2 regions of the Lactiplantibacillus sp. ME-2 genome follow, and region 2 is predicted to be linked to the other one. Evidence: riboswitches for the same ligand, from Rfam matches in the RefSeq annotation. Region 2 holds a riboswitch; the other holds the start of a gene.

Region 1 (15,924 bases), on a different contig from region 2:
ATGTTAAGTCTGGGTTGTTGTCAAAATTAGATTACTTTGAAATCGGCTATGTCTCCTTCCTAATTTCTGGCTTGGGGATCTTCGCCTACAACTACTTGACCGCACTTGGATTACCAAATGTCGTCGGTAGTACCATGTCACTGAACATCATCATCTTTGGTAAGATTTTCTACCTCTTCAACTTGCGGAATGACCACCCCGTCATTTCCAAGTACTTCTTCCAAAATAAGATGGCGTTCTACATCATTGGTATTCTGATTCTCTTACAACTGGGAATCATTTACCTACCATTCATGCAATCCGTCTTCCATACGACTAGCATCAACTTCTGGTATGGTTGGGGCATCCCGATTATCTGTGGGATCGTCGTCTTGATTGTGACCAAGGTCGGGAAGTTTATTCGGTTCCGATGGATGGGAAAAGATGGCGTGATTGATTAGTAATTAGTCAATAAATCGAAAAGGCTCACCAACCTGTTTTAGTTGGTGAGCCTTTTTTAGTATTGTGAAACTGTTTTTGATGTGGCCGTTATTCAAGACAACATAATACATTATTTTATTCTAAACCTGCTTGATATGACTACTATTCAAGACTGTAATATCACCTTTAATACAGGTGTTAAAAGTGCTTTTCGTTTAGCACGTCGCCAAAAATTCCAACAACGCCTTATTAAATGCTGCCGACTGTTCCGCCATCACGATATGACCAGCTTCCGGAATGACCACACTCTGTCCTCGTAGTGCCATTTGAGCAGTCACTGCCGCAAAGTCGGGATTGAAGAACGGTGACTTGGCGCCCGCAATGATCAAGAACGGTACGGTCAATTGGCGGATCACATCCCGCCAATCCTGAACCGCGTGGTTAACCAACAATGGAAACATTAATTTCGCATCGAACGGTGCCTGCGCTTCTACTGCCTTGACGCGCGCATACGTCGCATCATCGATGTGCTTAAACGTCGAGTGTCCCAGCGGCATTCTAAAATAGTCCGGAATATCCTGCCATTGAACCTGTTTGAACCCATATTGCCAGTGCGGTGTATTGATCATCCGCGGCGTTTGATCCACGTCGATCAGGGCCTTAATTCCTGTATCACCATACAATGACACGTACGCAAACCAAGTCGCGGCTCCCATCGAATTACCGAGTAAAATTGGTTGTTCGAGTTGTAATTTTTCAATCAATTCATGCGCATCCACCGCGCGACGACTCATACGTAAGCCTTTCGTCGTGTGCTCGGATAAACCTTGGCACCGCCCATCTAAATTAATGACCCGGTAGCCCGCCTGAATCAGTACCGGGATTTGAGCGCGCCAAATATCCTTAGCGCCACCAAATCCCGTCAAAATAACGATTGGCTGCCCCTGGCCTTCATCCGTATAATCTAACTGAACGTGATCTGACGTGATAAAACGCATTTCACCATCCTCCTTTTTTGACTGTTCATTCAACATGGTCGTTAAAATCTTGTGGCGTTAGCTTCTTTAATTTTTCTAGCCATTGGCGCGTTTTGTCATCCAGCCCAGCTTCGGAAAGTGTATTCTGGGCAATCACTGTCGAATCAAGCAACTGAGCAACCTTTTCCCAATCAATCCCCGTCGCTGTTTGAATAGTGGTTTGTAGCTGTCGTACTTGCTCAGTCGTTATTTGGCCCAATTGTCGTGAATCACCAGTTAATGCTAATAGGGCATTGATTGCTAATTGCTCTGATAGGCAGGCCTGCCACGTCGCTGGGGACAGTGCCTCAGTTAACGTAATCCGCTCACTTAACGGCACAGCTGGCACTCCCTTGTTCAGAAAAGCCGTCCAGCGCGCCATTTCCTGGTCAACTAAGGCATACCCCTGCCACGGTAACTGCCGATTAAAGGTCTGTAACGTTTGCTTCGTCAATGCCACTACTGACCACGTTGTCTGACCATTGTCGCTCAATTCTGCTTGCCCTGCGGCTAACCACTGTGCCATAAAACGTTGCATCATCTGTCGCATCGCCGGCCGCTGTTTTGCCGCTTGCGTCAGGTGGTAACGCACTTGCAAAAATTCGCTAACCATTTCTGGCATAATCGCCCGCTTCTCCTGGGCCTGACGTCGTTGCTTTAATTGTCGTAACCGTTTCTGTTTACTGACTTTTGCATAATGTCCTTGCTTGACCATCGTGCCACCACTTTTCCTGATAATTATATTGATATTTATATTGATATTGATATTGATACCTAATTTTAACGCAATAAAAGCCCAAAATAAAAGCACTTACCATTTACTGGCAAGTGCTCTTGATTACAACGTTTCTTCCTTGTTACCGGCGTATTTACGGAAATAAATCAATGTCATGATGACCAGAAATACAACACCGACTAAAATTGAGTAGCGCGTTTCCGGATTAATAAACATGAAGACCAGTGTTAACGCGAGGAAGGCCAACGTTAAATAATTTGAATAGGGTGATAATGGCATTTTAAAAGGATGGTTCGCCATCTTGGCTGCGTTTTGCTTACGGAACGCAATTTGACTCACTAGAATAACAAACCACGGTACCATACCGGGCAAGACACTCGAACTGTAAACCATCACGAAAATCTCGCTAGCGTCCTTGAAAAACATTGGTAATACAACATTCAAGACGACTCCAATTAGAATCCCGGTCGCAATCGCAATAACGGAATAAAATGGTACTCCATGACGATTTAATAAAGTCATCTTCCTTGGTAACTGGTGACTTTCCGCCAACGTGTAAGTCATTCGACTCGCACTATAAATTCCAGAATTTGTTCCCGATAAGGAAGCCGTAATAACCACGAAGTTGATAATCGAAGCCGCAGCGGTAATCCCAATTTTGGCAAATGTCTGTACAAACGGTGAACCGATCTGGCTTAACTTATCCCAGGGGTAAATGCTGACAATTACGAGGATGGCCCCCACGTAAAAGATTAAAATCCGGGCAACCGTTGAACGAATCGCTTTAACGATCGTGCTTTGTGGATTTTCAGCTTCACCAGCTGTGACTCCAATCAATTCAATCCCTTGATACGACGCCAACACAATTGCTAGTGCGAAGACAAAGCCCTTCACCCCACCAGTGAAGAAACCACCATGGGTCCACAGGTTACTGATTCCAATTGGATGACCGCCGTTACCAATACCAAAAATAATCAGACCTAAACCGGCAATAATCATCAGAATAATCGTCACCACTTTAATAAGTGAGAACCAGGTTTCCAGCGTCCCAAACATTTTAACCGAGATAAGGTTGGCCGCGCATAAGAATACAATGGCAATTAGGCCCGGAATCCAATCTGGCAAGTTCGGCCACCAATACCGGCAGTAGCCGCCTAGTGCAATCATCTCACTCATCCCAACAACGACGAACTGAAAAATGTTGCTCCAAGCCGTCAAGTATCCAAAAACGGGGTGAATATATTCAGAAGCAAACTTGGCAAACGAACCGGTATTCGGATCGACATACAGCATCTCACCTAGTGCCCGCATAATCAGGTATAGAAAGGCCCCTGATACGATGTACGCAATTAGCACTGACGGCCCGGTCCACTTGATCGTTGAGCTGGATCCCATAAATAGGCCCACTCCGATCGTGCCGCCCAGTGCAATCATTTGCATCTGGCCCGTACTTAATTTTCTCTGCATAAATTACTCTCTTTTCATAAAATCAAAGAACTCACACTATCACGGCTGACAGTATATAGCTTTTATCTTAGCTAAAAAAGTGCACCGACGCAAACGGATTTAGTGACACATAGTCAGTATGTACTTGCTCTAACGCGGTTCGAGCATGCTTCGTATAAATTTATCAACAAACAGCTTTCAGTCAGAATTATCGGTATAATAAGGGTAATTAAACTAGAAACGAGGTTTCATCATGGCAAATTACATTAAAGAAATTCGGGCTTTGGTTGGTCACAAACCAATCATTTTGAATACGGCCGCTGGTATTTTAGTCAACGATCAGCAACAAGTCTTGCTGAACCTTCGTACCGATACGCATAACTGGAGTTTACCCGGTGGCTATCTAGAATACGGTGAGACGTATGCCACGGCCTGCTTGCGGGAATATAAGGAAGATAGTGGCATTGATGTCGAAGTTGTTGATCGCATCGGCATCTTTGATAAAGGCGAGACGGCCTATCCTAACGGCGATGTAGCTCAAACAATCAGTGCACTCTTTCTTGTAAAACCCATTGGCGGCCACGTTCTGACCCAAGCCACTGATGAAACACTCAAACTCGACTACTTTGACTTCGACAACTTGCCGCCATTGTTAAATCAACAAAATGCAGATATGATTCACGCCGCCCAGGAATATTTACAGACCCATTCGGCAACCAAATAACCTAACCAAAAATCCCACTGAGCTTAAAGCCTCAGCGGGATTTTTTATCGAATTCAATCTGGCTTGTATCACGAATACTTATAAGTCGTAAGCAAATTAATTTTTGACTGTTCGCTCAAAAATCGTCATTCCACCCATGTAAAAATATGCGTAACCAATCCGGACTTTCCGTCTCCGGTGTTGTCTGGGGATGCTCCGGATCGGCAATAATCGCGATACGAACAATTGCCGTCAGCGGCACCTGTTGGATTTCAAACGTTTCGTAATTGTAAAGCGCTAAGCAACCCACTAATTGCGCATCATCCTCATCCTTAGTCGTGGTGCTAAATAATTGAATCGGATAAATAACCTGGTCGACCATCCCTACAGTCGGCTGGTAGTAGTGCATGGTCGTCAACTCATGATACGTGACTGCATGAATCAACGCCTGTAACAAGGTCTCGTTGACGCCTTCCGTACTACCCGCAACTAGCTGAACATGACGCTGATAATTCGCCAGCGCATGATACGTCTGATCACCTAACGTCTGCCGCAATTTTTCTACCGTTATCGCTGTCACACTTGGTTCTAAGCGTTGACCACCCTGATAATTTGGTAATGCGGAGACTAACAAGGCTGCCAACTCTTGCTGCGTAAACGTCGCGTTGGTGCGACTAGGTGTTACTGGATGGTAAGGAACTAGCGGTTGTGAGGAGAAGTGCAATGCTAATTTCAGTGCTGGTTGTACGCGCGGATCACCAAACGGCGCCCAACTGACCATGAAGCCGGCCTGCATATGTGCACTAATCTGGCCAACTCGGTAAATAACCGCGGGTTGCGCAGCATCATCGACCAAGTTATCATTCAGCCCCGTCTTGGTTTGAGCACTGATACCAACCACATAAAAGCTACTAGCGTTCGTTAAGACCGCTGCTGAAATGTGTTCATTTTTCCACCGCTGAACCACGTCGGCCTTCGCCGTCACTTGACAAGTAATGAGGCTGTCCGGCGGCACTTGTGACCAATCAGGCGTTAATAGATAACGTTTGGTGACGTGTAATTCATCAGCGGGCGTCAACCATGGCGATAACGGAACCTGCTGATACTTAATCGGGTGACCATTGCACATCATGACAATTGTTCCTAACGGTGTCTGTAACGAATGCGTTGGCACCGCCCCTAAATTTGTCCTCGGCTTAGCCAATCGTTGGCGGATTTGCAACGCCTCAATCGGACTTGGGACTGCAGTAGTCCGCCATAGCATCAATTCAAGATGCTGTTTTTGTTGATCTAATACCGTCACGATGCCGTACAATCGTTGTCCCTGATCCATCAGTTCCGCGTACGGCTGATTCTGATACCGGGCAATGTAGCCTAACTTAGCATGTTGCAACGTCCACACTGAGATGGCATTATCATCGTATTGATTGCCACTTTCTCGCTGGAGCAACACCGCCATACCCACTCTGAGCGTCGTTAACGTTGCCACAATATCATCGACATACCGTTCGCCAACGACCGTGACTGTATCCAATGCGACGGCTGCATCGCCTGTTGAATTTTGTTCAGTTACTTGAACAACTGTGGTCACTGGAATTATTTCAATGTCAGCTGTTTCTGGTTCGTGGGCGCGAACTAACAGTTCTTGCCCCTGATTAATCACAGCGATAACCCGATAGGTCTGCTTCTTCAACGTCATTACGCTCATGCCAGCTTCAATTCGTTCCATAGCGGTCACCCCCTTAACAATAACTTTATTCCATTATACGAAAGCGTTGCCAGTATTAACAGCTTTACGAATTGTTTTACACGTCAGCTTACAATATCTTGGATTAGTTATCTAGTTGCCAACACCATTTCAGATGTTTCACGTGAAACATTCATTAGTTTTGCGGCTGCACATTAAAAACGTGGTTATCCTACAATTCAGAATAACCACGCCCAATTTTATCAATTTGCTAGTCAATGCTATCTACGCCACACAAGCCCGCATAAACGCCGCAAACAACCGCGCCTGCACGGAGTTTACTTGTTGCATCATTTCTGGATGCCACTGGACACCCAACTGTAGACCACCAGCTGTCGCCTCAATTGCTTCAACAACCTGATCCGCACTTTGGGCCACCACCTGAAAGCCCGTTGCCACTTGTTTCACGGCCTGATGATGAAATGAATTGACCGTGATTGCGTCACTAGTGGTGCCTAAATATTCAGCCAAGGTCGTACCTGGTACGACCTTCACGTGATGCATGCCGTAAGCGGCCAATTGTCCTTGCATATGTTTTAAGGTACCCTGACCAGCTGGTAGTTCACTCATATCCTGATAAAGATTGCCACCATAGCACACGTTTAAGATTTGTAAGCCCCGACAGATACCGAGCACCGGTTTACCAACGGCGTGGGTGGCACGAATCAGCGCAATTTCATACTGATCCCGTTCCGGATCTACCCCACCCAATTTAGGCTGGGGTTCCTCCCCATACGTCAATGGGGCCACATCTGCACCACCACAAAGTAGTAGACCATCGATCATTCCAACGTACCGTTCAATCGTCGTTGCGTCGGTCGTTACCGGTAATACCAATGGCACACCGCCATTATCCGTTACTGATTTCAAATAATCACGATTCACATAATCACGGACCCGCCCCGGGAACATCTGGCTGTTCACTGTCACAACGCCTGGTGCGATTCCAATTATCGGTTTAACCATTCTGTCGCCCTCTCTCAAAAAATCCCACGATAACATGCGTGTTACCAATGGGATTATCATTTACTTTTTACATCTAATTGTCAATGACTAAGCTCGCGATATTCGAGCTCGGTTGGTTTGACGATAATTCCCGTCAACCAGACGGCGATGCTCAGCCCAACCAATACTAATAGCGTCGTGCCACCAATGAAATCAATGGCCTGTAACTGATAATAGGCGACAATCCCCACAACCCACCAGCAAAAGTTCAACCAGTATGGTAACGTAGCGTGCCGCACAAAGTACGTGACGAAAATAATAGCATATAGCGGTGTGAAGACCGAACCAATCAAATACAGGAAGTTCTGATAATACGTCATGGCAACCGTCAGCGCAATCAATAGCCCAACTACCGTCACACCAACGGCTAATCGATTAACATAGCGGCTACCGGTCAGATTAGCCAAACTCGTGGCGGCCGAATAAGTATCTAAAAATGTCGTCGTCACCGTTGAGAAAACAATAATCAGCAATGCAACCAATCCTAAACCGGACCGCGTCAGCAATGCCGTGATATCAGTTTGCCCTGTCCGTAACACAACTAATAGCCCCGTCACAAACATCACTAAACTGCCTAACATATAGCCACCCGCGCTGACTAGTGCGACTGGTAAAGGACGATCAACACGCTGGGTATAATCACCAATTAGTGGCAACCATGAGAGTGCCATCGTAACGTTCAATTCCACTGCTTGCCCAAACGTCATACTAGTCGTTGATACCGACTGACTAGTTGTCGGTGCCATAAATACCATTACGAGCATTAACACCGTCCCGAGCACCAACAAGCCCACAACGGCATTGTTGATTTTGAACAGTAACTGACTACCCATGAGCAACCACGCAATAATCAAAATCGCCACGATGGTTGCCATTAATAGCGGACTTCGAAAGCCAAATAGCTTTCCACTAATACTGTTCATGGCTAACTGAGCATTGACGATCATCACCGCCGTCCAGCCAACGAGTTGCAAGGCGTTGAGTCCTGACGCTAGTAACACCCCGCCGCGACCAAAAGCCAGTTGGGCTGACGCTAACGCGGACTGGTGTAATTTAGCCCCCAAATAGCCGGCTGGAACCAAGAACAGGCCACAGCCGATCAAGTGCCCCAATACAATCGCAGCCAATCCGCGTGTCAGCCCCAGTGGTGCCATCAGCGTACCTGTTAAGATTTCGGCAATTGAGATAGCCGCACCGAGCCACAGTAAAAATTGGCTCCGAAAAATCCCGTCATGTTTCATCAGTGACCCTCCATAGCCGTTAGCATCGCCTTGACCGTGGCAGCCATATCGGGACTACGCGTTAACATTGAGATCACCGCAGCGCCAGCCGCACCAGTAGCCGCAATAGCTGGCAATTGCGCGACAGTAATTCCGCCAATGGCGACAACGGGACAGGTTGCAGTCACGACTAATTGTCGCAAGCCCGTCAGACCGACTACTGGATCCGCATCGGCCTTAGATGTCGTTGGAAAGATGGGACCACTACCAAGATAGGCAATGCCTTCCAATTGGTTAGCAATCTGCACTTCAGCTAAGGTTGAACAAGACAAACCGACAAACATTTGATTAGCGACCCGTTGAATAACTTGTGTCACCCGGTCGTCCTTTTGACCAACGTGAATCCCATCTGCTTGCAGTGCGAGTGCCAGCTCGACATCATCATCGACGATAAAGGGAACATGCGCTTGCGCACAGCGTTCCCGCAGCTGCTGCCCCAATGCAAAACGCTCAGCCGTAGTCAACTGGCTATTGCCTTTATCTCGGTATTGAAATGCCGTGATGCCTGCATCCAAGGCCGTTTGGACGACCACATTCAGATCCTGTCCCGGCACGTCTTGTGTCCCGCACACAAAATAAGCACGTAATTGTGTGGGTTCAAATTTAAGCGTCATGAACGATCACCTGCTCACTTGGGGTTGCCCAATGATTCAACGGGCCATGACCATGCCCGACCTGGATACCATCCTGAATCGTCCCAGCAACGTACGCCTTAGCCGTTTTAATGGCCGCAGCCATTGACCGTCCTTTTGCTAATTCGGCGGTAATACATGCCGATAGAGTATCTCCCGTGCCGTGGGTCCGCACCGTATCAATCCGTGGAGCCGAAAGCCAAAAGGCGGTCCCGTCAGCCAACAATACGAAGTCATTAGCTAAATCAGGATTATCACCATGCCCACCTTTAATAATGACATTGTCAGCACCTAACCCCTGTAGCGCATGTCCAGCTGTAACCATCGCTTGATTACTAGTGATTGCCTGACCGGTTAATCGTTCTGCTTCCGGTAAATTCGGTGTCACAACAGTCGCTAACGGGATCAGTTCGTCGCGAACCGTTTTAATCGCATCCGCGGCTAATAACGCCGCCCCGCCTTTCGCAATCATGACTGGATCAACTGTCAGCGGCCCAAAATCAACTCGTTTCAAGTTCTCAACGACGGCATGGACATGTTCAGCATCTGCAAGCATCCCCGTTTTACAAGCGCGAATGTCTAAGTCAGCTGCTAACGAAGCAAATTGTTCGTCAATGAGCTTCGTCGGCATTGCCATAAAATCTTGGACCCCCAATGTATTTTGAGCTGTCACGGCAACGACTACCGCGGTACCAAAAACGTGACGTGCCTGCATCGTTTTTAAATCGGCCATGACACCGGCACCGCCACCACTGTCCGTACCAGCAATCGTTGCCACTTGTGGAAATTCATTCATTAAATCTCGCGACCCTTCATTATATTTAATCAACTTTAGCAATTGTTTGAATTTCTGACACTGTCACTAAGCTCAGCCGGTCAATCAAATCAATGGCAAATGTGGCGGGACGATCGGCCGTCAGCTGACTGGCGACAAGTTCCCCCGCTCCCGCTAAGACTAAGCAAGCCATTTGCGCCGCCTGGTAAATATCGGTTGGACTAACGGCTGTAAAAGCCGCGACGATACTAGAAAGTAAATCGCCCGAGCCCACGTGACGTTGGAAAAGCGGGGTACCATTAGCGACTTTAACAACGCGCCGACCATCCGTAATAACATCAGTAGGTCCCGACAATATGACACAGCATTGAAATTGCTGTGCACAAGCTTGAGCAATTTCAACCAGGTCGCCCTGACCGCTCCCCGCATCAATGCCCTTCGCTTGCCAATCCATGCCAGCCAATGCCGCAATTTCACCAGCATTGCCCCGAATAACATCGACTTGAAAATCAGATAGTAATGCTAGCGCGACTTCTTTTCGATAAGGGACCGCCCCGACGGCCACCGGATCAAGAACGACTGGCTTATGATACTGATTAGCAAGCTTACCAACCACTCGCATTTGATCAATCTGGGTGGTGGTCAAGGTTCCTAAATTAATGCAAACTGCCCCGGCAATTTGGACCATCGTCTCTGCTTCTTGGACTTCAGCTGACATAATTGGCGAGGCCCCTAACGCGTTTAGCCCATTGGCAACGTCTTGAACCGTAACAAAATTGGCAATGTTAAAAACAATCGGATTGTGATCCCGTAAAGTATTCAATAATTGTAATTCCATAGCAATTCTCCTCCTCATTGACCGTCACACCAATCAAAAACGACCACCAATCAACATGCATTGATCCAGTGGCCGCTAACATTAGCTGTGACACTTTCCTACGCAAGTTTGAGCTTACAGGTTCAGAGGGATCGGCACTTACAGCACCATCTCAGCCCATTTTTGGACACCCCTAGTGTTTAAAAATATTCAATTACTAACCTTAGTCTAACGATTGTAACCGCTAACGTCAATCTTTCCGTTAGCCGAATCACCCTCATTGCTACTTAATTAATTAGGCATTAAAGTTTAAATTCACCGCCGCGACCGGTTATAATAAAAAGCAAATATGCCTTTAAGAAAAGAGTGATTGAAGATGCAAGCACTTGTTGTGCCAGATCCATCCGCTCAAACTATGAAACAGCTTCAATGGCAAGAACGGCCCATGCCCAACCTCGGGCCAACTGAGGTGTTGATCAAGACCCAAGCAGTTGGGCTCAATCCGGTAGATTTTAAATTAGTTACGGCGGGTAACGCCGCCTGGCAATATCCACACACACTAGGACTAGACACAGCTGGAATCGTGGAAGCGGTTGGCGCTGAGGTCACTAATTTTCGGCCTGGCGAACGAGTTTGTGGGCACGCTAATCTCGCCAATAATGGGACGTTTGCCGAATACGTGAGTTTACCAGCAGCCGTGCTAGCTAAGATTCCAACGACTGTGAGCTTTGAAGCAGCCGCCGCTAGTCTCTGCGCTGGATTGACCGCTTATCAAGCCCTCTTACGCAAAGCGAACCTGAATGCTGCGCAAACAGTTTTGATCCATGCGGGTGCTGGTGGTGTCGGTAGTATGGCCATCCAGCTCGCCAAAGCTGCTGGCAAGACCGTCTTCACGACCGTTTCACAGGCCAAGCAAGCCTTCGTGGCACCGCTGCATCCCGATGTCCAAATCGATTACCATCATGAAGATGTGACCACACGCATTCAAGACCTAACGCAGCAGCACGGTGTTGATCTGATCATCAATACCATTGGTCATGCTGATGCGGACTTACCACGCTTAGCTTACAATGGCCAGCTTGTCTGTGTATTAGCAACTCCGGACCGCTTTCCAAGTAATCAAGTGGTAACTATCAGTAAATTGGACCTCGGTGGTGCCCACCGTAGCGGTAACCCAGCGCAAGTTGCCGATCTTGGGCAAATGACCGCCGCCTTATTAGCTTTGGTCCAAGCTGGCAAGGTCGACCCACTAATTACTCAGGTCTTGCACCGTGACCAACTTGTAACTGGGTTACAACAACTCCAAGCTGGTCAAGTCGTTGGTAAACTCGTCGTGACTTTTGACGCCTGTTGATCTAAAAATGAAGATACGAAAAACGCAGTTCAAGGGCGGCCTTGAACTGCGCTTTGTGGGGTGTCAGGCGACAATCGCAACATGTACGTATCGGCTGGGGTTACGATTATCATCGGATGGGCGAATGAACCATGATCACCGCCGTTCCGCCGCCCATCTCTGATTAATCCCGACACCACTATCATTATTTTGATTAGACCTAGGCGAAAGTGGCCAATTGTGCCTTGGTCAACGTATCATTCATCCGGCCACTACGGAAGCCACCTAAGTCAAGGGTAACGTAGCGGAATCCAAGTGATTGCAATTGACGGTTAACGCGGTCGTTAAAGACTAAGAAATCACCAATCCGTGCTTCTGGTAATTCGATCCGCGCAATATCATCGTGGAAACGAACCCGGACCGTTGGAAAGCCTAAACTACGCAAATATTTTTCGGCGGCCATCACTTGAGCAATATTGTCATGCGTCAACGTCGTCCCGTATGGGAACCGTGAAGATACAGAGCATGACGCCACTTTGTTCCAGTTCGTCAAACCAAGTTCTTGTGCCAAGGCCCGAACGTCAGTCTTAAAGAAATCAGCTTCTTGTAACAAGCTCCGGGCACCCGCTTCACTACGGGCCTTCAAACCAGGACGATAATCATTTTCATCATTCTTGATCATACCGTCTAAGACAGCGGCACTACCATTATTAGCCGCAATGTCATTCAACCGGCTGTAGAACATCTTCTTCGCATAGTACCAGCTATCAGGCGTGTTGTTCTTGATATGGTCATCACTCAAGTAGTCTAGCGTAGTTCCTTGAACGTTAGCACCTAGTTCTTCGGCTAAACTCATCGCTTTATCGAATTCTTCATCCGTAAATAATTCGGAGTTCGCAACCACAGCGGTCACATTGTCATGGCCTAAAACATCGAGGGCCATCTTCAAAACTAAGGTACTGTCGATCCCACCAGAAAAGGCCACGGTGACCCGTTGTAAATCCTTTAATGCTGCTACTAACGTTGCTTTTTTCGTTGCTAATGTTGCCATAATAAAACCCTTCTTCTATTTAATTTAGTTAATTCCAAAAAAGCCATGCATAAACCAAGCGGCAATTGCTGCCCCGACAAAGGGCGCAATTCCTGGCACAATGATACCGTATTGCCAATCACTATCGGCTTTATTGGCAATTGGTAAAATGGCGTGGGCAATCCGGGGCCCCATATCTCGAGCTAAGTTCATTGCGAACCCAGTTGGACCACCAAGTCCCATCCCAATGGCCCATACAAGTAGGCCAACGCCAATTGGCACGATTCCCGGCGTTTTAATCTCAGAAATCGCTAAAATACCCGAAATAAAAATAAATGTATCAAATAATTCCACAAAGAAATTCCGCGGTAAGTTACGAACGGCTGGTGCAGTACAGAATAAGTTCCGAATTGTAATGGGTGAAATCTCATCTGTTGAGGCTTTAAAATGATCAGCATACATGATCCAAACGATCACTGAGCCCACGACCCCACCAAGCACTTCCGCAACGGAATACGGAATAAATAAAGACCATGCGATATTTCCTAATAGACACTGCGCCAAAACCATTGCCGGGTTAATGCAAACATTGCCAAAAATGAATAAGGCAACGCTAATCCCAAAACCCCAAGTTGTAATGGCAAAAATATGACCGGAACCCCGATACTTGGTTCCCTTTAATACGGAACTACAATGAACACCCACCCCAAAAATAATCATTAGGGCTGTGCCCATAAATTCAGCAATCAACTGATGTACCAAAAAATTACGCCTCCTCATCTAATTGATCTACCGCCACTAAGGCTGCCTGGTAGACCGTTCTAAACGGAATATGAAATTGCTGCGCCAGCTGGGCACAATCCGCATATTCCGGCATCTTCTTCTCAATATCTTGATATGTCGCCACTTTAACTTGAACGTCACCGTACGGCGTTGCGACCGTCAGGAAGTGCCGTTGCATAATAGTACGTTGCCACGTCTGGTAACGTACACCAATCGTCGTCGTTTCTTGTAAAATCAACTTAGTCAGTAAGTCCTCATCGTTAACGTTTCCCAAAACCGTTAACTTTGTCGCCGGCCGATCTTTCTTCATCTGAATGGGCGTGAAAAACACATCGTATGCGCCCGCCGTTAATAACTGGTTCATCACGTACCCCAGTCCTTCACCCGTCTGATCATCCAGATTAGCTTCAATCATTAAGACAGCATCAGCCGTCCGGTTAACGATTTGCTGACTTAGTTTTTTTTTTCGAATAATACGGCTCGCAGTGCATTGAAACCACCCGTGTCCCGTTTACCAAACCCATAACCAACTCTAGTTGGCACGGCATTTTCCGGTAACGGTCCGAATTCACGTACGAGCGTCTTGACCAAGCCCATCCCAGTGGGGGTAATCAATTCAGTATGCACATCCAACCGTTGTTGAATCGGAATGGCACTACCAACTCGCATCTGCATCACGGCTGGTACGGGAACTGGCATCTGACCATGGGCAACGTTAATAAAACCACTACCATCACTTAACGGTGAAGCCATGATGGTATCAATCTGCATCAATTCCAACCCAATACAGCAGCCCACAATATCAACAATCGAATCCAACGCGCCCACTTCATGGAAATGAACTTCAGCTAGTGGCATGTGATGAACCGCTGCTTCCGCTTGCGCAATTTCCATAAAGATCGCTTTCGCGTGGTGTTTCACGGTATCTGATAAGTCACTGCCGTCAATTAACGCCTCAATATCAGCTAAATGACGCGCTTCATGATCATGATGATGCCCAGCTTCATGCTGATGATGGTGATGTTCCACAAAACCATGGTCCTTACCACCCGCAACCTGAACATCAAAGCTCGTGCCATAGATGCTACTCTGGGCTTCCCGTTGCTGCGTTAATTCATAACCGTGCACGTGTAACTTAGCCAATTCGGTTTTTAATTGCTCAAAATCAAGTCCTAAATCGAGTAACGCGCCCAGAAACATATCACCGCTAATCCCCGAAAAAGCGTCTAAATAAAGTGTTTGCATTTATCTTCTCCTTGTTCAGTTAACTGAATCTTACATTTGATTGATCATACTAGCTGAGTAGGCGGCACCAAAGCCGTTATCAATGTTGACAACGGTAATCCCCGACGCACAGCTATTGAGCATGGTCAATAGCGCGGTCATACCTTGAAAACTAGTACCATAACCAACGCTGGTCGGCACTGCAATCACGGGCTTATCAACTAGTCCACCAACGACACTGGCCAGCGCACCTTCCATGCCCGCAATCACAATGACCACCCGGGCACCACGAATCACATCCAACTTGGCAAACAGTCGGTGGATTCCCGCAACACCCACGTCATAGACTCGTTCAACACGATTGCCAAAAGTTTCCGCGGTTACTGCTGCTTCTTCAGCAACCGGTTGATCGGAGGTCCCCGCCGTCACCACAGCAATGTACCCTGGTGTTTTCGGTGCGGGTTGTTCCCCGACCGTCATACACTGCGCAGTGGCATGATAGACAGCCGTTGGTAACGCTGGTTGGAGTGCCGCGAATTTTTCTGCGGATAACCGAGTCGTTAAAATCGGCAACGTCTGTTGGGACAAGGCTTGCACGATACCCACAATTTGGGTTGCCGTCTTACCAGCACCGTAGATGACCTCCGGAAAGCCATTGCGGCGTTGACGATCTAAATCGACATTGGCAAAACCTAATGCCGCTGTTTTGCCCGCTTCTAACTGTTGGGCAGCCGCCGTCGGACTTAATTGCCCTGCCGCCACTTGTTGCAATATTTCTGCTGTGGTTGCCATACTACTTCACAATAACGCCTAAACCATCAGGAATAACCGTCACTTTAGCGGCTTGACCCTCGCGTGCGTAGGCCTTTTCCATGGCTTCATCTAACGTCTTGGCTAGTTCCATATGCATATTCGTAATCAAATCAGGATCAACGAGGTCTGACACAAAAATCACGTGATGATGAACTAAGATTCGA
Region 2 (15,924 bases):
CATGGCCTTAGCGATACTAAAGCCGACCGATCCGATGAGCTTACCGGAGCCAGCTAATACGAGCGTCACTAAAGTAATGGTGGATGCTGTCCATGGTCGCCAATATTTAGCATATTATAACCGCCTACCTCAATTCTGACGCGCAATGACTTAACGAACGGGCGATTCCGGGCTACAATAGATGGTGGTTTGAAATAGCCACGCACTGTTGAACCTTATTTCAAATCAAAGTCTAATTAGGCAGCAACAGCAGACATCACATATAAACTCCTAAGTGAGGTGGTCCTAGCATTTGGCGAGGATCGCCCTTTTGTATCCGCTTAAGCGTTTGATCAGTACCAATATTACAGGCGCGGTATAATATAAATAGTATTCAAAAATTAGATGAGATGAGTAATGATGACATATTCAGCAGCATCAACGCGCTATGACGAATTACCGATTCGACGCGTGGGTAAGACGGGGCTACAGTTACCCGTTGTCTCGTTAGGGCTATGGCGAAATTTTGGGGATGAAGCGCCGTTTGCCAATTCACGAAAAGTGGTTCTAGATGCCTTTGATCATGGCGTTTTTAGCTTTGATTTAGCAAATAATTATGGACCATCGAAGGGATCGGCAGAGCGGACGTTCGGACAAATTATGCAACGAGATTTAAAGCCGTATCGTGATGAGCTCGTCATCACGACTAAAGCCGGATATCCGGCCTGGTCAGGGCCGTATGGGGCTTTCGGCTCACGCAAAACGTTGATCAGTTCATTGGATCGTAGTCTTAAGCAAATGCATTTAGATTACGTCGACATTTTCTACTCACATCGTCCAGACCCTAACATCGATTTGTATGAAACTGCCGCGGCCCTTGACCAGTTGGTTCGTCAGGGGAAGGCGTTGTATGTCGGAATTTCAAATTATGACCGCGACCAAACGGCAACGATGGTTAAGTATTTTAATGAGATGCACACGCCGTTTACGGTTAATCAGTACTCATATAACATGTTGAATCAACAGGCTCAAACAACGGGCCTGATTGACTATCTCGGCCAGCATAATGCGGGCTTGGTGGCATATGGTCCATTAGCTGAAGGATTATTGACGCAGCGCTACTTACAAGGAATTCCAGCCGATTTTCCGATTCATCGAACGAATAAATATTTATTTGATCAGGGGACTGCAGCCGTTGTCAATCAGTTGAATGCCCTGAACAGAATCGCTGAGCAACGGGGACAAACCTTGGCCCAAATGGCTTTGGCTTGGCTACTACGGTCACAGGTCGTCACGAGCGTCATCATTGGTACGACCAATGTCGACCACTTGCACGCTAATCTTGAAGCAACGCACAATTTAACCTTTAGTGATGATGAAGTAAAAGCTATTACCGCGATTCTAAAGTAAATTGCATTAAAGGCCACTCCCCCAATATGCCGGGGAGTGGCCTTTTTATTAGCGCGTCCTGTTTATTAAGGTCAAAAATAGCTCACTCTTAGGCTCGTTAGGTAGACCCCTGTTCTTCAGCAATAATCGCCCTATTTCCGACCTCCGGGGCGGAGCGACAATTGCTGGAACGTAAACCGACATCGATTTGAGCCCGAACCCGCCCAGTCTCAAATACGAGACTTATTCTAAGCTGGCGGCTTTTGAATTTAATGACGGTCATGTTTTGAACTGAGCCATAGCCGTGCGCTAACTTCAACTGACCGAATCCGGGCAATTTTAAAATAATTTGGGCGAATGTTCGGTAACCTCGGTAGTTAACGGCATAATTAGTTAGCTGGTGAAATTACTGATTGGTACAAGTGACCGGTTTATCAACGTCATCAAAATGTAATAGTTTTTATCGAACGTACGTTCTAAAAATGTGCTATGATGGAGCTACTATTTCGATGAGGTGATCTAATGGAACAGCTGAAACCAATTGAAGCGTCGTTATTGCAAGCTTATGAGTTAAACTGCGTGGTTCGGTTAACTTTAAGTGATGGTCATCAGCCGAGTGGCTTAATTGCGGCTGTGGACGACCAGCAGCTTTTTTTGAATCAACAAGCGGGAGTCGTTAAGCCGATTGCGTTGAGTGACGTAACCGCCATTGATTTTCTTAAACAGTCTTGGTGGCAGCGGTAATCCTAAAGGTCGTATTTCGCTATGATTTCGTGACGACGGAATTCGGTAATAGCAGTAATCAATTCAAGTGGTAGGGGCTGATCCAGCGGAAACTGGATGGCCCCTTTGCTTGTTTTATAGGTGATTAATTGATCATGAAAAGTCTCAATTGCACTTGGCGTTGGGTACAAGCCAAAGTGATGTTTGAATAAAGCAAAATGGATGACGTTTTCGTGCCAATAGAAGGTCGGCATCTGGTACTTTAACTGCTCTTGCGCCTCTGGTAAGACCGTTGCAATGGTTTGCTGTAAGGCTATTAATTGCGATTGATAGGCTTGTGGTGTGTTAGCAATATAGGCCTCAATCGGCGTCATGGTGAATATCCTCTTGGTCACGTAATTCAGCGGCTAAAGTAGCATCAGGGACAACGGTGATCGTGCGTGCAGGACCACTAAAGGTGACAAGCCCAGCCTTAGCACCCTTGGGTTTACGCATCTGGCCAACGGTGAGCACATCAACAGGTACGCGGTTCATCTGACGACCCTTACTGTAATAGGCCGTCAGTACGGCCGCTTCCTGCAAGGTTTGTTCACTCGGATGATTACTGTGAATAACCACGTGTGAACCGGGAATTTCACCACCCGCGTGCATCCAGTAGTAATCTTTACGGGCCGTCAATGTTAGGTGGTCGTTTTGACGACTATTTTTACCAACTTCAACCAGCACGTGGTCGTGCGTGTAAAAGCGGCGGGGATGGGCGGGTGTTGGGGCCTTAGACGAGTGTAAAACGTGGGTATGAATCGCGCCCGCAGCAATCAGTGTTTGCTTAAGCGCGGCGACCGCTTGTGGATCATTAGGGTCGAAAGCTGCTTGAGTTGCTAATTGCTGGTATAGTTCGGTCTTGGCCGTCGTCAAATTTTGTTGAACGGTCGCTTGACCGCGTTTGCTTTTGTGATAATGATGAAAATAATCCTCGGCATTTTCAATAATTGATTTTTTAATATCGAGTTTAATACTGAGTTGGTGGCCTTGATAGTCGGGCAATTCGACGAAATGATGGTGCCCTTCGATCTGGCTAGCATACGTCTTCAATAACGTGCCCTTGAGTTGCAAATCACTGACATCAGGCAGGTGGTCTAATGCTTTAGTTAATGATTCGATTTGTTTACGCGTGTGGTGAATTAAGTGCGCTAATCCAGTTTGGACTAGGTCGACATCGGTTGTGGTCGTCATTAATGGGTTCCTCTAATCTGTAAAAGTTAACGTCTTAATAATAACATGTTCTGGTTAGTTAATAGTGGAAGATTGGGACTAGCGAATGAATTAAGATGTCAAATGACACGATTGAAAAAAGTTGAGCAATTTTCAGAAAAGTTCGGTATTCTATTACATGGGAGTTGATTGAGAAATGCAAAAAACATTAATTATTAACGCAGGTAGTTCATCATTGAAATGGCAATTATTTGCTATGCCTGCTGAAACGGTGGTTGCTAGTGGTCTCGTTGAACGGATTAGTATGCCCGGTTCAATTTTCACCATCAAGTATGGTGACCATCAAAAGTTTGAAACGACAGTCGATAATTTAGATCAAAATCATGCGGCGCAGATGTTATTGGCTGAATTACAGCGATTAGCAATTATTGACTCATTAACGGAAATTACGGCAGTTGCTCACCGAGTCGTTGCGGGTGGCGAAACGTTCAAGCAAGCAGTTGAAGTGACGCCAGCGGTACTCGAGGCCATTAAGGGGCTTAGTGACTTTGCACCATTGCATAATCCGATGGAGGCACGTGGTATTGAGACGATGGCTCAGGCTTTACCGACCGTTAAACAGTACGCGGTATTTGATAGTCAATTCTTTACCGATTTACCAGAAATGAATGCAATTTACAGTTTGCCATATGAATTGACCCAAAAATACCATATTCGCCGTTACGGTGAACATGGTATCTCGCATGGTTACTTAACCGGTCGGGCTGCAGAACTGCTGGCTAAGCCGAAAGATGACCTCAACCTGGTGACGTTACACTTAGGTAGTGGCGCGTCATTAGCTGCCGTAAAAAATGGCCGGGCCTTCGACACATCGATGGGCTTTACGCCATTAACGGGTGTCACAATGGGAACGCGCGCGGGTGACGTTGATCCGGCCGTATTGCCATTTCTCATGAAAGCTTTAAAGATCGATGATCCGAATGAAATCATGATGATGCTTAACAATCAGTCTGGGTTGTTAGGAATCTCAGGAATTTCACCAGATATGCGTGAAATCCGTGCGCAAGAAGCCACGAATCCCCAAGCCCAACTAGCTGTTGAAATTTTTGTCAATCGGATTGTTAAGTATGCCGGTAGCTATTTGACAGAATTAAAACGGGCGGATGCGCTGATTTTTGCGGGCGGCATTGGCGAGCACAATGCGACCTTGCGCCAGCAAATTATTGATGAACTGAGCATCTTTGGTGTGACCCTGGATCCGAAATTAAATGAAGCGGGTCAAGAAGGACTCATCAGTGGCGCAGATTCCAAGATTAAAGTGATGTTGATCCCAACTAACGAAGAATTAGCGATGGTGCGACAAGTTGCGGCGTTGCAAAATTAAGCTTCTCTTAATTTACGACTGCAATCAGTCTGCCGCTGCATAGCGCGTGCTATACTAACTGGCAAGGTACCCATGATGGGACTTGTAAGGAGGGAAGCTCTCTTCGCAGAGCGCATAGATGATCGGTTTATTGATTGCTTTAGTAATTGGTTTATGGTTGCTCAAAGTTATCTTTAAAATTGGTTTTAAAATTATCGGTTGGGTGTTCATGATTGTGATTGGGTTGTTTTTATTTAAAATCGCATTATGGTTAGGCCTGATCGTCGTGGCGATTGCCGGCGTTGCATTATTCGGAAATGCCACCACGTAATTTGAAAGATAAAGATGAGCGTTGTTAAAACTAGTGTCATCGGCACGCTAGCCGTAAAGGCGGCTTGTTGGAACTAAATAGTCATTGAACAAAAACAGGAAATCTCAGTTAGTTTTGTGAGACTTCCTGTTTTTTGAGTTAGATTAAAGTTCCGAGATAAACCATGACTAGGCCACCGACGAGACTCAAGCCAAAGTATTCCCAGGCGACCCGTTGATGGTGGTTACGGCCGAGCAACACGAGTTCGTTGATCATTGTTGAAAAAGTCGTATAGCCACCCATAATCCCAGTTCCTAGAAAAATCTGCCAGTTGGGCGGTAATGAGCTGGTTAAAATCCAACCGAGCAATAAAGCGCCGGTTAGATTGATAAATAACGTGGCAATTGGTAACGGCCATCGATTGAGAGGTAGTGCTAAGCGCATGATGCCGTAACGACTTAAGGCCCCTACAGCTGCGCCGGCACCGGCCAATCCGACTAGGACTAACATTAAAATTCCTCCTTTGGTAGCCAATAGGTGCTAAGGAAGTTTCCAGCTAGCCCCGCTAGCAAACCCAACCCTAAGCTAGCAGCGACATAACTTAAAGCTAAAACGCTATGACCACTTTGAAACGATTGTAGCGTTTCAAAAGTGAAGGTGGAAAAAGTAGTAAAGCTACCAACGAACCCGACACTTATACCGATAACAATATCTTCAGAGACGGGTAACCGCGCTGGTAACAAGTTAGTAATCAGGCTAAGAACAAATGCTCCCACAATATTAATCAGACACGTTATCCAGAAATGTTGTGGCCAAGTGACGAGCAAACTAAGCCCCTCCCGGAGACCACCACCTAGCATTGCGAAGCCGGTAATTGCAATGATCTTTTTCAAGCTGACACCTGCTTTCTGAAAGTAATTTTAGTTTACTGAAAAAACTTTTAAAAAACAATGGTTCTTGCAAATTGAAATTAAACATGCTAATCTACAAAGTAACTTATAAAACACGAGGTATTCAGCCAATGCGCAACTAATTAATTCTAGTAACTGAACAGAGCCATGCCTAGCGATAGGGGTGGACTGTCCGTTTTGGGATTAATTAGGGTGCTGGTGGAATCAATTGCCAGCGTTCTCATTTTGAGGACGTTTTTTTGTGCCATAAATTAGTCCCTGCAACTAAGGGGATGCTTATTAATGACAATGATTAATTTAAAAAATATTCAAAAAGATATGGCGGGACGGCCACTATTTACAATTGACCGATTAGTCGCCAATGCCGGGGATAAAATCGGCGTGGTTGGGCGGAACGGTGCTGGTAAATCAACACTGGCCCATTTACTGACGGGTACTGATCGTGATTATACGGGACAAATTATGGTGGACGAGCCAGTCAGCTATGTTGCCCAAATCGCACCGACTTTTGACCAAAGTGGTGGTCAAGCTATGCTAACCAGAATTCGGCAGGCTTTGAGCGCCCGGCCAACAATTTTAATTCTAGATGAACCGTCATCTAATTTGGATAAAACACATCAGCAATGGCTTATTAATCAGTTACAACGTTTTCGTGGGTTGCTGTTGTTGATTTCACATGATCGGCAATTATTAAATGCTGTGACGACACAGACTTGGGCGGTTGAACACCAAAAATTCACCGCATATGCAGGCAATTACGCATATTATCAGACGGTAAAAGCGCAGCAACTCGCAACTCAGGAAGCCGCGTATCAGCGCCAAAACACTCATCAGCGTGAGTTACTAGCAGCGCAGCGTCAACGTAATGAAAAAGCCCAGCGGATTCGAAAAGGCAATCGGCGAATGTCGCAAGTAGAGCGTGCCAAGACGAAAGCGACTAGGGAAGCTACTGCAGCCAAGATGGAACGAACGGCTAAACGCATGGTCGCCCGAGGACAACGGGAACCGCAAGTTGCTAAGCCCTTTACGACTTCAGGCTTTAAGTTAGTCGCGACAGATTTTCCGACGTTTACAGGTAAGACCGTGGTAACTGGTCTTAATGTCACATTGGCTGAATATGGAAAAACGTTGTTAGCACACGCTGACTTTCAAATCAGGCCGCATGATCGGGTCGCTATCGTGGGGCCCAACGGTAGCGGTAAGACCACATTACTGCGTGCAATTTTAGGTGGCCGGGTGTCAGGATTACGATTGGCTCCGGCGGCACGAGTCGGAGTATTCAACCAAGATATGACAGTGCTCGACGGTAAACAGTCAGTGTGGCAAACGGTGCGGCAAGTCAGTCAGCTACCGGATCAAACGATCCGTAACGTCATGGGCGCGTTGGGCCTGCCAGCACGCTTTTATCCGCAACTGGTATCGGCGTTAAGTGGTGGTGAACTAGTTAAATTACAGCTAATTCGTATTTTAGTCGGTCAATATAACGTTTTAATGTTAGATGAACCAACCAATTATTTGGATGTGGACGCGCTGGATGCGTTGGCCGATTACTTACAAAATTATCCTGGAACCGTAATTTTTGTTTCACATGATGAACCGTTTCGCCAGGCCGTTGCTACTCGGGTGTTGCAATTCGAGACGCACCAATTAGTTGATCCTGACAAAGTTGTTAAAGCGCCGCAACCGGTAGAAGCTGACTTAGCAGTACTTCAGTTCAAGTATGATCAATTAATGGCAGACCCGACGTCTTCTACAGCTGCTATTCAGGCGTTACGGCAACAAATTGATCGGCTGAAAGCATGAATTAAGGTCAACTTGTTATTGTTGTGACCCGACCTAAGTGGGGAATATTACCCAAAAACAGGTTTTCTCATAATTGAGAAAACCTGTTTTAATTTAGTGTTTATTCAGTGAATGATACCACTAGCGCCACGGAATGACGAAGGCGCCGACTTGTAAAAGCAAGACGCCACTAATCACAATGGTCCAATCCAACTTAGTCAGTGGAATCTGATGATAGTGAGTGCGGGGTGCATCTTCGACAAAACCATGGGAGCGCATGGCCTGGGCAAGGTTCTGCGACCAATTGATAGAGACCAAAATTGCTTTAAAGTAGAGCTGTGGCGACCAGAAGGACAGGACCTGCCCACGCATCAGACCAGCAGCCCGAATCACTTGAACTTCGTGCTGAATCCGTGGTACCAAGTTATACGCGGCGAGGACGCCATATGCAAATTTGGCGGGTAAATGCCAGTTTTGCTCAAGCGAATCGGTTAATTGTAAGACGTCAGTCGTGAGCGTAAAAGTAGCGCCCGTAAAAACAAACGCATAGATCCGTGTGAACAGGACCCAGGCCATCAAAGTCTTGTCACCGCTACCGTTAATGTACTGGGTACTCCAAAGTCCAATTGCTGGTAGCAACGGAATGAGTAGCAACCACCCTAATGTTCGAAGCCGAGTTCGGTGACCGAGCAGGTAAATCAGTGCCAGAATAATCAGTGCCACGTTCAAACTTACAATTGTCGTGAATGAAATTTCTAGCGCAATGATGAGTAGTAATAATAATTTCATGCTAGGATTCATGATCGCACCACCCAATCTAAATGGTGATTTTCAAAGTGTAGCTGATAGTCAATCAATGGCATCAGGCCGGTTAACTGGTGACTAATAATAATCAGCGTCTGCTTAGTTGCCGCTTGGGTGGTCTGTAATAACGCGACCAGGGCATTGATCGAATGCAAATCTAGCCCTTTTAAGGGTTCATCCATGAGTAGAACTGGTGACTGCATGATTAACATGAGCAGAATTTGTAGTTTCTTTTTCTGTCCCTCACTCAAAGTATAGATGACTTGTTCATCACGACCGGATAAGTTGAGTTGCACTAAGGCCGTTTGAATACGGTCTGCGGTAAAGTAGTCGCCATACGCATAGCGTTTACTTTGAGCCAGTTCTTCAGCGACCGTGATGTTTAAAAACTGGGTCTCAGCGTCCTGAAAAAGCAAGGCGACGTGGCGAGCATAGCGTTTGCGTTTTAGCTTGTCGATAGGTGTCCCTTCGTAACGAATTTCGCCAGTATAGGGGTGCAGACGGACGAGGGCTTCAAATAACGTGGATTTACCGCTACCGTTAGGACCCGTGATCAGCGTATTGTGTTGTGCTAACAATTGACGCGTTGTCGGTACTAATAGTTGACGATCACCTGCCTGTAAAGTGACGTGATCAAGTTGAAAACAAGGGCGTTCAACGCGTTGCGGTGCTGACCATGACCGTTGTGGCTGCTCAGTAAAGGCTGAAAATAACTCAGACCAGGTGGTGCGATCAATGAGCTGTAAGTGCTGGTCCTTGATTTGGACGACTTGATCGACGAGCTGTTCGTAACCTGATAGGTCATGATCCGCCAAGATGATTGTCTTCCCATGTTGATTGCGTAGTTCCACGAGTCGGTCTAACAAGACGGCTCGTGCGGTCGGATCGACACTGGCAAAGGGCTCATCTAGTAGGATGACATCGCTATCCATAGCGACAATGATTGCAAGGGCCACTTTCTGTTTCTCGCCACCGGATAAATGATTTAATAGTCGTGACTGTAAATTTCGGATACCAACAAAGTCAAGCGCACTAAGTAAGCGGGCCGGTATTTGGTCACGGGGCACTTGTAAGTTCTCAAGTACGAAAATTAGTTCATTTTCAACGGTATCCATGGCAAACTGCTGATTAGGATTCTGAAACATCATGGCAACGTGCTGAGCGCGCTGATTAGCGGTGCTAGCAGTTAATGACTGACCATCAAAGGTAATGGTGCCGTAATCTGGAGTCAGGGGTAGTAAGCCTGCAATCAGCTTTAGGAGCGTCGACTTACCTGTTCCCGATGGCCCTGTCAATAGGATGAAGCTTTGCCGTGGTAGTGTTAGGTTAACGCGATCCAGAATGGGTGTCGACGCCTGTGGATAGGTGTAAGTTAAATTATTCAGCGCGATACTAGCCATTCGAGAAAGCCTCCATTTTATAAAGTGTATTAATGCGTTGATTTTAAAACATGACTGCGATCAAGTAGGTCCGTGATGGTTTTAGTTAACAGACCCCCGAAAACAAACATCGAAATAAAGCGAACGACCACGTATAAAACCAAGAGCCATAGCTGTAATTTATAGTAACCATTACGGGCAAGGTCCCAGCCAAAGGTGACCACAGTAGTTGTTGCGGCCGCAGCCGTTAAGCCTAACCAGTCATAGTGTTTGTAGCCAGTGACGATATAACCTAGTTCGGCCCCAAATCCTTGCACGACACCAGAAATCAATGTGGTGATTCCCCATTGACCACCGAAAAACATTTCGACGGTTGCTGCGAGGAGCTCACCTAGCGTTGCCGAACCCTTTAGTCGAATGAGGTAGCCAGCTAACATGCCGGGCATGCACCATAAGCCAAGTAGTAGTTCATTAGCCAGACCGCTTAGACCAAATGGTGTCAGGGCCGCACTTAAAATGTTATAAACAAAATTAGTCCCCATAAAGATGGCACCAAAGAAAATACCAATTAGTGCCAGTAAAATAATATCGTTCAAGTACCATGATTTAACCCATTTCATTGTTAAATCCTCCCAAAAGTAGTTTGTCATTCACGCATCCAAGCGACAAAAAACGCCTACCACGATTATCGGTGGCAGGCGGCTAAGTCTGAATTGATGGTTCCCCAAATAAAAGCATTGCTCCCTGCGCTGGCATTGTCCAGATTCAGGTTCAATGGGTATTATCTCAGCCGTGATGGCACCCCAGTTGCTATGAATGATACGTTTAGTGTAACGGATAATGACATTCAGTGCAATCAATTTTCCGGAAACTAAAGCAAAGTATGATGAAAAGTCACAATTTTGTGGTTTACTATGGATAAAGCAATGTATTTGGTTAATATTCTTAGGAGGGATCTCGATGGCAGAATCAGTGTATGATTTTACAGAAACTGAGATGAGTGGTGCGCCACTTGACTTGTCACAATATCGCGGTCAGGTCTTGCTAATCGTGAATACGGCTAGCAACTGTGGCCTGGCGCCACAGTTTAAAGGATTAGAAGAACTTTATCAGAAGTATCAGCAGGAGGGCCTAGTGGTCTTGGGATTGCCATCCAATCAATTTCATCAAGAAAAGGCGGATGACGATGAGACCCATGACTATTGTCAACGGCACTACGGGGTAACGTTTCCCATGACCAAACGGGTGATGGTTAATGGTGATGACGCTGATCCGTTATTTACTTACCTCAAACAGGCGGCGGGACATGGCCGAATCAAGTGGAATTTCACAAAATTCCTGATTGGTCGTGATGGCCGTGTGCTCGAACGCTATGCCCCAACGACACGGCCGGCAACATTTGAAGCAGCGATTCGTGATGCCTTGGCTGATCGTTCAGAAGATTAACGATAAATTTAACAATGATCGTTTAATTTAAAAGAAAGAAGTGGCTTAAGTTGGAAACTTATACGTTACGTGATGGTTTAACAGTACCTAAAATTGGCTTTGGAACATATAAACTGAATGGTGCTCATGGTGTGCAAGTGATCGACTCAGCGATTGATCGCGGCTACCGATTATTAGATACGGCCTTTAACTATGAAAATGAAGGTGCTGTTGGTGAAGCGGTTCGGCGTTCGTCAGTACCGCGTTCGGAACTCTTGATTTCATCAGAACTTCCTGGTCGCCACCACACCTACACGGAAGCTATCAATACGATTCAAGAATCATTATATCGAGCTGGCCTGGATTATTATGATTTATATCTAATTCATTGGCCTAACCCTAAGGAAGATCATTATGTTGAAGCTTGGCAGGCACTGATTGATGCCCAGAAGTTAGGCTTGATTCGTTCGATTGGGGTCTCGAATTTCTTACCAGAACATTTAGAACGATTAAACAAAGAAACGGGTGTTTTACCCGTCATTAATCAGGTCGAATTACATCCGTACTTTAACCAGCAGGCACAACGGGATTATGATCAAGCACACGGTATTTTGACGCAAGATTGGAGTCCCCTTGGCCGGGCCAGTGAGATGCTTCAAAATGAGACGCTCAAAGAGATTGCAGTGCACTACCATAAAAATGTTGGTCAGTTGATTTTACGGTGGGAACTACAGTTAGGGACCTTGCCGATTCCAAAGTCGTCAACGCCGAGCCGTCAAGCAGGTAATATGGACGTGTTTGATTTTGAAATCAGTGCAGCTGATATGGCAACAATTAATGGTTTGAGCCAAGTGGATGGTCGCTTGAATAATCAAGATCCAGCAGTGTACCAAGAATTTTAATTTGAATGATATAAAAAGATAGCGACGTTGTGATGATAACTCGTCGCTATCTTTTTATGGGCAACTGCTTGTTGATGATTGGTTTGTGATATCAGCGTAATCGCAATGCATGGTGCAGTAGCGATTGGCTTTTTTAATCATACAAAATGCTAACTGTGTAGCTGTGAGCCACTATCTGGTAAAATATGTTTATAGGTATGTTTTAAGGGCGGTTGGCTGTTTTCATCTTGAAAGGTCGTGGTAGTATGACAAATACGTTTCCCACACTAGGAAAGGTTTTCAGCCGTGGTCACTCTACTTGTTTGGTTTGCTTTCTTGCAAATCATTTTGAGCATCGCACTAGCGATGTATCAGGTATGGAACTCCAGAAACAAAAAATAGCCACCCCAAAACTTTGGCCGGTATTGGGTGACTGTTCTTTGATTATCTAAATTTAAAGCCAACTGCTCTTAGAGCGGGCCTTGATTCAAGTCGGTATTAACGTACCGGCTTTTTTACTGTCTTTATTTTAGCACGTATACGCTTCAGAAAGTGTATTTTTGATTCAAAAAAATAAAGATAAGCTTCCAATCGATTGGCATAACTATTTTATTACGCGCGCTTAACCGCGATTACCTTAACTTGATAAGCCCCGTTCGGTGCGTTCACAGTGACCACATCGTCAACAGTATGATTAGCGAGCGCTTGACCGATGGGAGATGTGAATGAGATTTTTTGTTGTTCGAGATTGGCTTCCTGTTTTCCAACTAATTGATAGGTGATTTGGTCATGATCATCCAGAAATTCGATGGTCACGAATTTACCGATATCGAGTTGATTGTTGTCAGCTGGTTGAACGATTTGGGCGTATTGCAACTGCTTGTTGAGATAACGCAGGCGGCTTTCTAAGCGACCTAAGTCCCGTTTGGCACTACTATATTCGGCATTCTCAGAACGGTCACCTAGTGCCGCAGCCGCAGCCAGAATTCTGATTCGCTCGGGCCGTTGTTGCTTTAAGTCTTCAATTTCCTGTTCGATGGCATGGTAACCAGTCGCAGTCATTTTGTTAAAAGTTGGTTCCATAGCAAAAACCTCGTGTCCGTTGAATTTCTGGGAATAGTTTACCGCAAATGTGATTAGAATGGTACCGTCTAGGTGATATCTGATGTTAATCACGATCGCGCAGGTGGTTGCTATACAGCATGATACCGCTAGTGACGGTGGTCAGGGCGATACCAGCGATCAGACTAATGAACGGCTGATTTATCGCAATCAGGAAGTAGAATAGGGCGGTGAAACCGATTAGTTCAATGAGTGCCCACAGGCCAAGGTAGCGCCATGACCGTTTGGGTTTGTCTTCTATTGGGGTGCTGACATTAACAGACAAAATGATCATGGTAAAAACGGCAATCATCAGGACAATATACAACGGATTGTCGTACGTAAAGGCTTTCTGAAGATTGTTTTTTTGCCAGCCTTGCCAAAATAAAATCAGTAAGATAGCACTATTTTCAATTAACAACGTGGTACGGATGTTCTTGAAATTTTGTAAAATTAAACGTTCGTCACGAATCTTTTTCATGGCAGGGATCTCCTAACTGGGTTCGACCCAAAAGACAGTATCGAGTGTTTGGTTGAGTGCGTGACAGAGGTTGAGGCAGAGTTTCAGTGATGGGTTATAGGTGCCCTTTTCAATCAAACTCAGGGTTTGACGGGTGATGCCAGTCTTGCTGGCGAGTTCTTTTTGTGAGAATCCGGCCATTAACCGGTATTGCTTGACATGATTCGCGGTTAACACCTCCCTTTATGTAATATATATCTTCCATACAAAGCTAATTTTAGCCGTTACCAATTGCAATGTAAATATTGGATAGTTTGATTGAAATGTGAACAAATAAATGGTTGGCGTAGAGGTATGAGCGCAAAAAAATAGCCAATGACTTTGCAGCCTTGGCTAGTCGTGGAATTTCTCACGTTCCACGGAGTTACGAACATGTTAAGTATAGGCAAAATTATCGAAAAATACAATTAATTTATTAAAGGAGTTTGGCTTGACAGTTTAACAATGATAACGATTGCAAAAAATAAAAGTGAAATATTTCAGACAAACCTCTTGAATTTTAGTCTAGACCAATATACAATTGGACTATACCAAACAAAGAGGGAGTCAGTTAATTATGAAAGTTATCGTAGTAAAGGATCAAGCTGCCGGCGGAAAAGAAGGTTTCAAAGTATTTAAGAATGCTTTAGACAATGGTGCGAAAGTATTTGGGTTGGCAACTGGTTCGACACCCGTTACAACTTACAAAGAAATCGTTAATAGTGACTTAGATTTCAGTGACTGCACATCCGTTAACTTGGATGAATACGTTGGGATTGCACCAGACAACGACCAAAGTTATAAATACTTCATGCAAACTCATTTATTCAATGACAAGCCATTTAAGGAATCATTCTTGCCAAACGGTTTAGCTTCAGATCCAGAAGCTGAAGTTAAGCGTTACGACAAAGTGATTGACGAACACCCAATTGACTTACAAATCTTAGGGGTTGGCCGTAATGGTCACATTGGTTTTAACGAACCAGGTACTCCTCGCGATATTACGACGCACGTGGTTGATTTAACTGAATCAACCATTGAAGCTAACGCGCGGTTCTTCGCCAGCGAAAATGATGTTCCTAAGCAAGCCTTCTCAATGGGCTTAGCTTCCATCATGAAGAGCAAGCACTTATTGCTCGAAGCATTCGGCGAAAACAAGGCTGATGCGGTCAAGGGTATGATTGAAGGCCCAGATACCCCTGAATTACCAGCAAGTATCTTGCAAAACCATCCAGACGTTACCGTTATCATTGACGAAGCGGCTGCTAGCAAGTTAAGCAAGAAGTATTAATTTTAATTAAGTTAAAAATGAACTGAAAGCCGTGCTTCATAACGATTGCGTTGTGAAGCACGGCTTTTTAATAAGTACTCATGTAAAGTAAAAAATGATTCGACTACTAGGATAGTTAGCAGTTGAATCATTTTTGGCTTATTCATAGATTTTGTCCTTTTTCCCAAGTCGTTTTCGATAACAACAGCCCTTGCTTAACTAAAGTATCAAACAACGCATGGGTCCGGTTGGAAATTTCGGCGGCGGTTTCGCTATTGGCTTTGGTCAAGAAATCGGTCGGATTGCCGGTAATGGCTGCGTCGGTTGCAGCAACCCGGCCACGGGCATATGATTGGCACCCGTCGCGATAGGCATTGACCGTTTCAGAAAATTCATGCCAGTGTGGTTCAATCAAGACGGAGAGCGTTTTTGATAACCAGTAGACGTTATCAACGCTGACCGTGCTAGTTGTATTGCGATAATCAATCGGCGTGTCATTGATGTTGGTAAAGAAGGGCACGTATGGGGCGTAAGCGAAGAAACCTAGTGCGATCCATTGAATGGCGGCTTGCTTAGCAGGCACGTCATTCCGGATTTGCAGAATAGATGAGCACTGATTGCGATCCATCGCGATAGACCGGTAACGTGTTTGTTCACGGGCGTTACCAGAAGCGAAAGTGCCAAATGGATCGTAAGGCGTCCCGTTATAGTGTGAAGATAAGAAGAACTGGACGTCTTCAATAGCCAATTTTTTGCTTGGTTGTCGGAATAGCGGCATGTTTTGATCAGTGGGATTCTGTTCGATTTCGGGATTAAATAGTTTTTGACCATACCATGTTCGCGGAGTGTTGTAATAAGCATCCGCCTCACTTTGGGTACCGAAGATTTCACGGAAA

What was found. Region 2 has a riboswitch for thiamine pyrophosphate ahead of MMY95_RS11390 (ECF transporter S component). Riboswitches for the same ligand answer to the same signal wherever they lie in the genome.
Region 1: it holds a riboswitch for thiamine pyrophosphate, as region 2 does, so the genes downstream of both, thiM (hydroxyethylthiazole kinase) here and MMY95_RS11390 (ECF transporter S component) in region 2, are expected to answer to the same signal.

Annotation. Positions count from the first base shown of each region.
Region 1 covers NZ_JAKZEQ010000011.1:56,855-72,778, reverse strand. The annotation lists gene MMY95_RS06045 (cation-transporting P-type ATPase) at 1-440, shown strand, start outside; gene MMY95_RS06040 (alpha/beta hydrolase) at 636-1,418, opposite strand; gene MMY95_RS06035 (hypothetical protein) at 1,444-2,151, opposite strand; gene MMY95_RS06030 (amino acid permease) at 2,275-3,639, opposite strand; gene MMY95_RS06025 (NUDIX hydrolase) at 3,872-4,342, shown strand; gene MMY95_RS06020 (HIRAN domain-containing protein) at 4,458-6,050, opposite strand; gene MMY95_RS06015 (gamma-glutamyl-gamma-aminobutyrate hydrolase family protein) at 6,294-7,034, opposite strand; gene cytX (putative hydroxymethylpyrimidine transporter CytX) at 7,115-8,314, opposite strand; gene thiE (thiamine phosphate synthase) at 8,314-8,967, opposite strand; gene thiD (bifunctional hydroxymethylpyrimidine kinase/phosphomethylpyrimidine kinase) at 8,957-9,781, opposite strand; gene thiM (hydroxyethylthiazole kinase) at 9,807-10,598, opposite strand; TPP riboswitch at 10,677-10,782, opposite strand; gene MMY95_RS05990 (zinc-binding dehydrogenase) at 10,954-11,931, shown strand; gene MMY95_RS05985 (hypothetical protein) at 11,939-12,094, shown strand; gene larE (ATP-dependent sacrificial sulfur transferase LarE) at 12,131-12,961, opposite strand; gene larD (D/L-lactic acid transporter LarD) at 12,986-13,702, opposite strand; gene MMY95_RS15905 (LarC family nickel insertion protein) at 13,707-14,138, opposite strand; gene MMY95_RS15900 (LarC family nickel insertion protein) at 14,177-14,968, opposite strand; gene larB (nickel pincer cofactor biosynthesis protein LarB) at 14,999-15,739, opposite strand; gene larA (nickel-dependent lactate racemase) at 15,741-15,924, opposite strand, start outside.
Region 2 covers NZ_JAKZEQ010000031.1:9,045-24,968, forward strand. The annotation lists gene MMY95_RS11330 (histidine phosphatase family protein) at 1-139, shown strand, start outside; gene MMY95_RS11335 (aldo/keto reductase) at 400-1,389, shown strand; gene MMY95_RS11340 (hypothetical protein) at 1,891-2,112, shown strand; gene MMY95_RS11345 (DUF1801 domain-containing protein) at 2,115-2,465, opposite strand; gene MMY95_RS11350 (NFACT RNA binding domain-containing protein) at 2,452-3,324, opposite strand; gene MMY95_RS11355 (acetate/propionate family kinase) at 3,500-4,687, shown strand; gene MMY95_RS11360 (hypothetical protein) at 4,818-4,997, shown strand; gene MMY95_RS11365 (CrcB family protein) at 5,136-5,486, opposite strand; gene MMY95_RS11370 (CrcB family protein) at 5,486-5,869, opposite strand; gene MMY95_RS11375 (ABC-F family ATP-binding cassette domain-containing protein) at 6,170-7,690, shown strand; gene MMY95_RS11380 (energy-coupling factor transporter transmembrane component T) at 7,811-8,470, opposite strand; gene MMY95_RS11385 (ABC transporter ATP-binding protein) at 8,467-9,873, opposite strand; gene MMY95_RS11390 (ECF transporter S component) at 9,903-10,472, opposite strand; TPP riboswitch at 10,575-10,668, opposite strand; gene MMY95_RS11395 (glutathione peroxidase) at 10,813-11,298, shown strand; gene MMY95_RS11400 (aldo/keto reductase) at 11,349-12,179, shown strand; gene greA (transcription elongation factor GreA) at 12,771-13,241, opposite strand; gene MMY95_RS11410 (hypothetical protein) at 13,327-13,740, opposite strand; gene MMY95_RS11415 (helix-turn-helix transcriptional regulator) at 13,753-13,956, opposite strand; gene MMY95_RS11420 (glucosamine-6-phosphate deaminase) at 14,336-15,049, shown strand; gene MMY95_RS11425 (C69 family dipeptidase) at 15,192-15,924, opposite strand, start outside.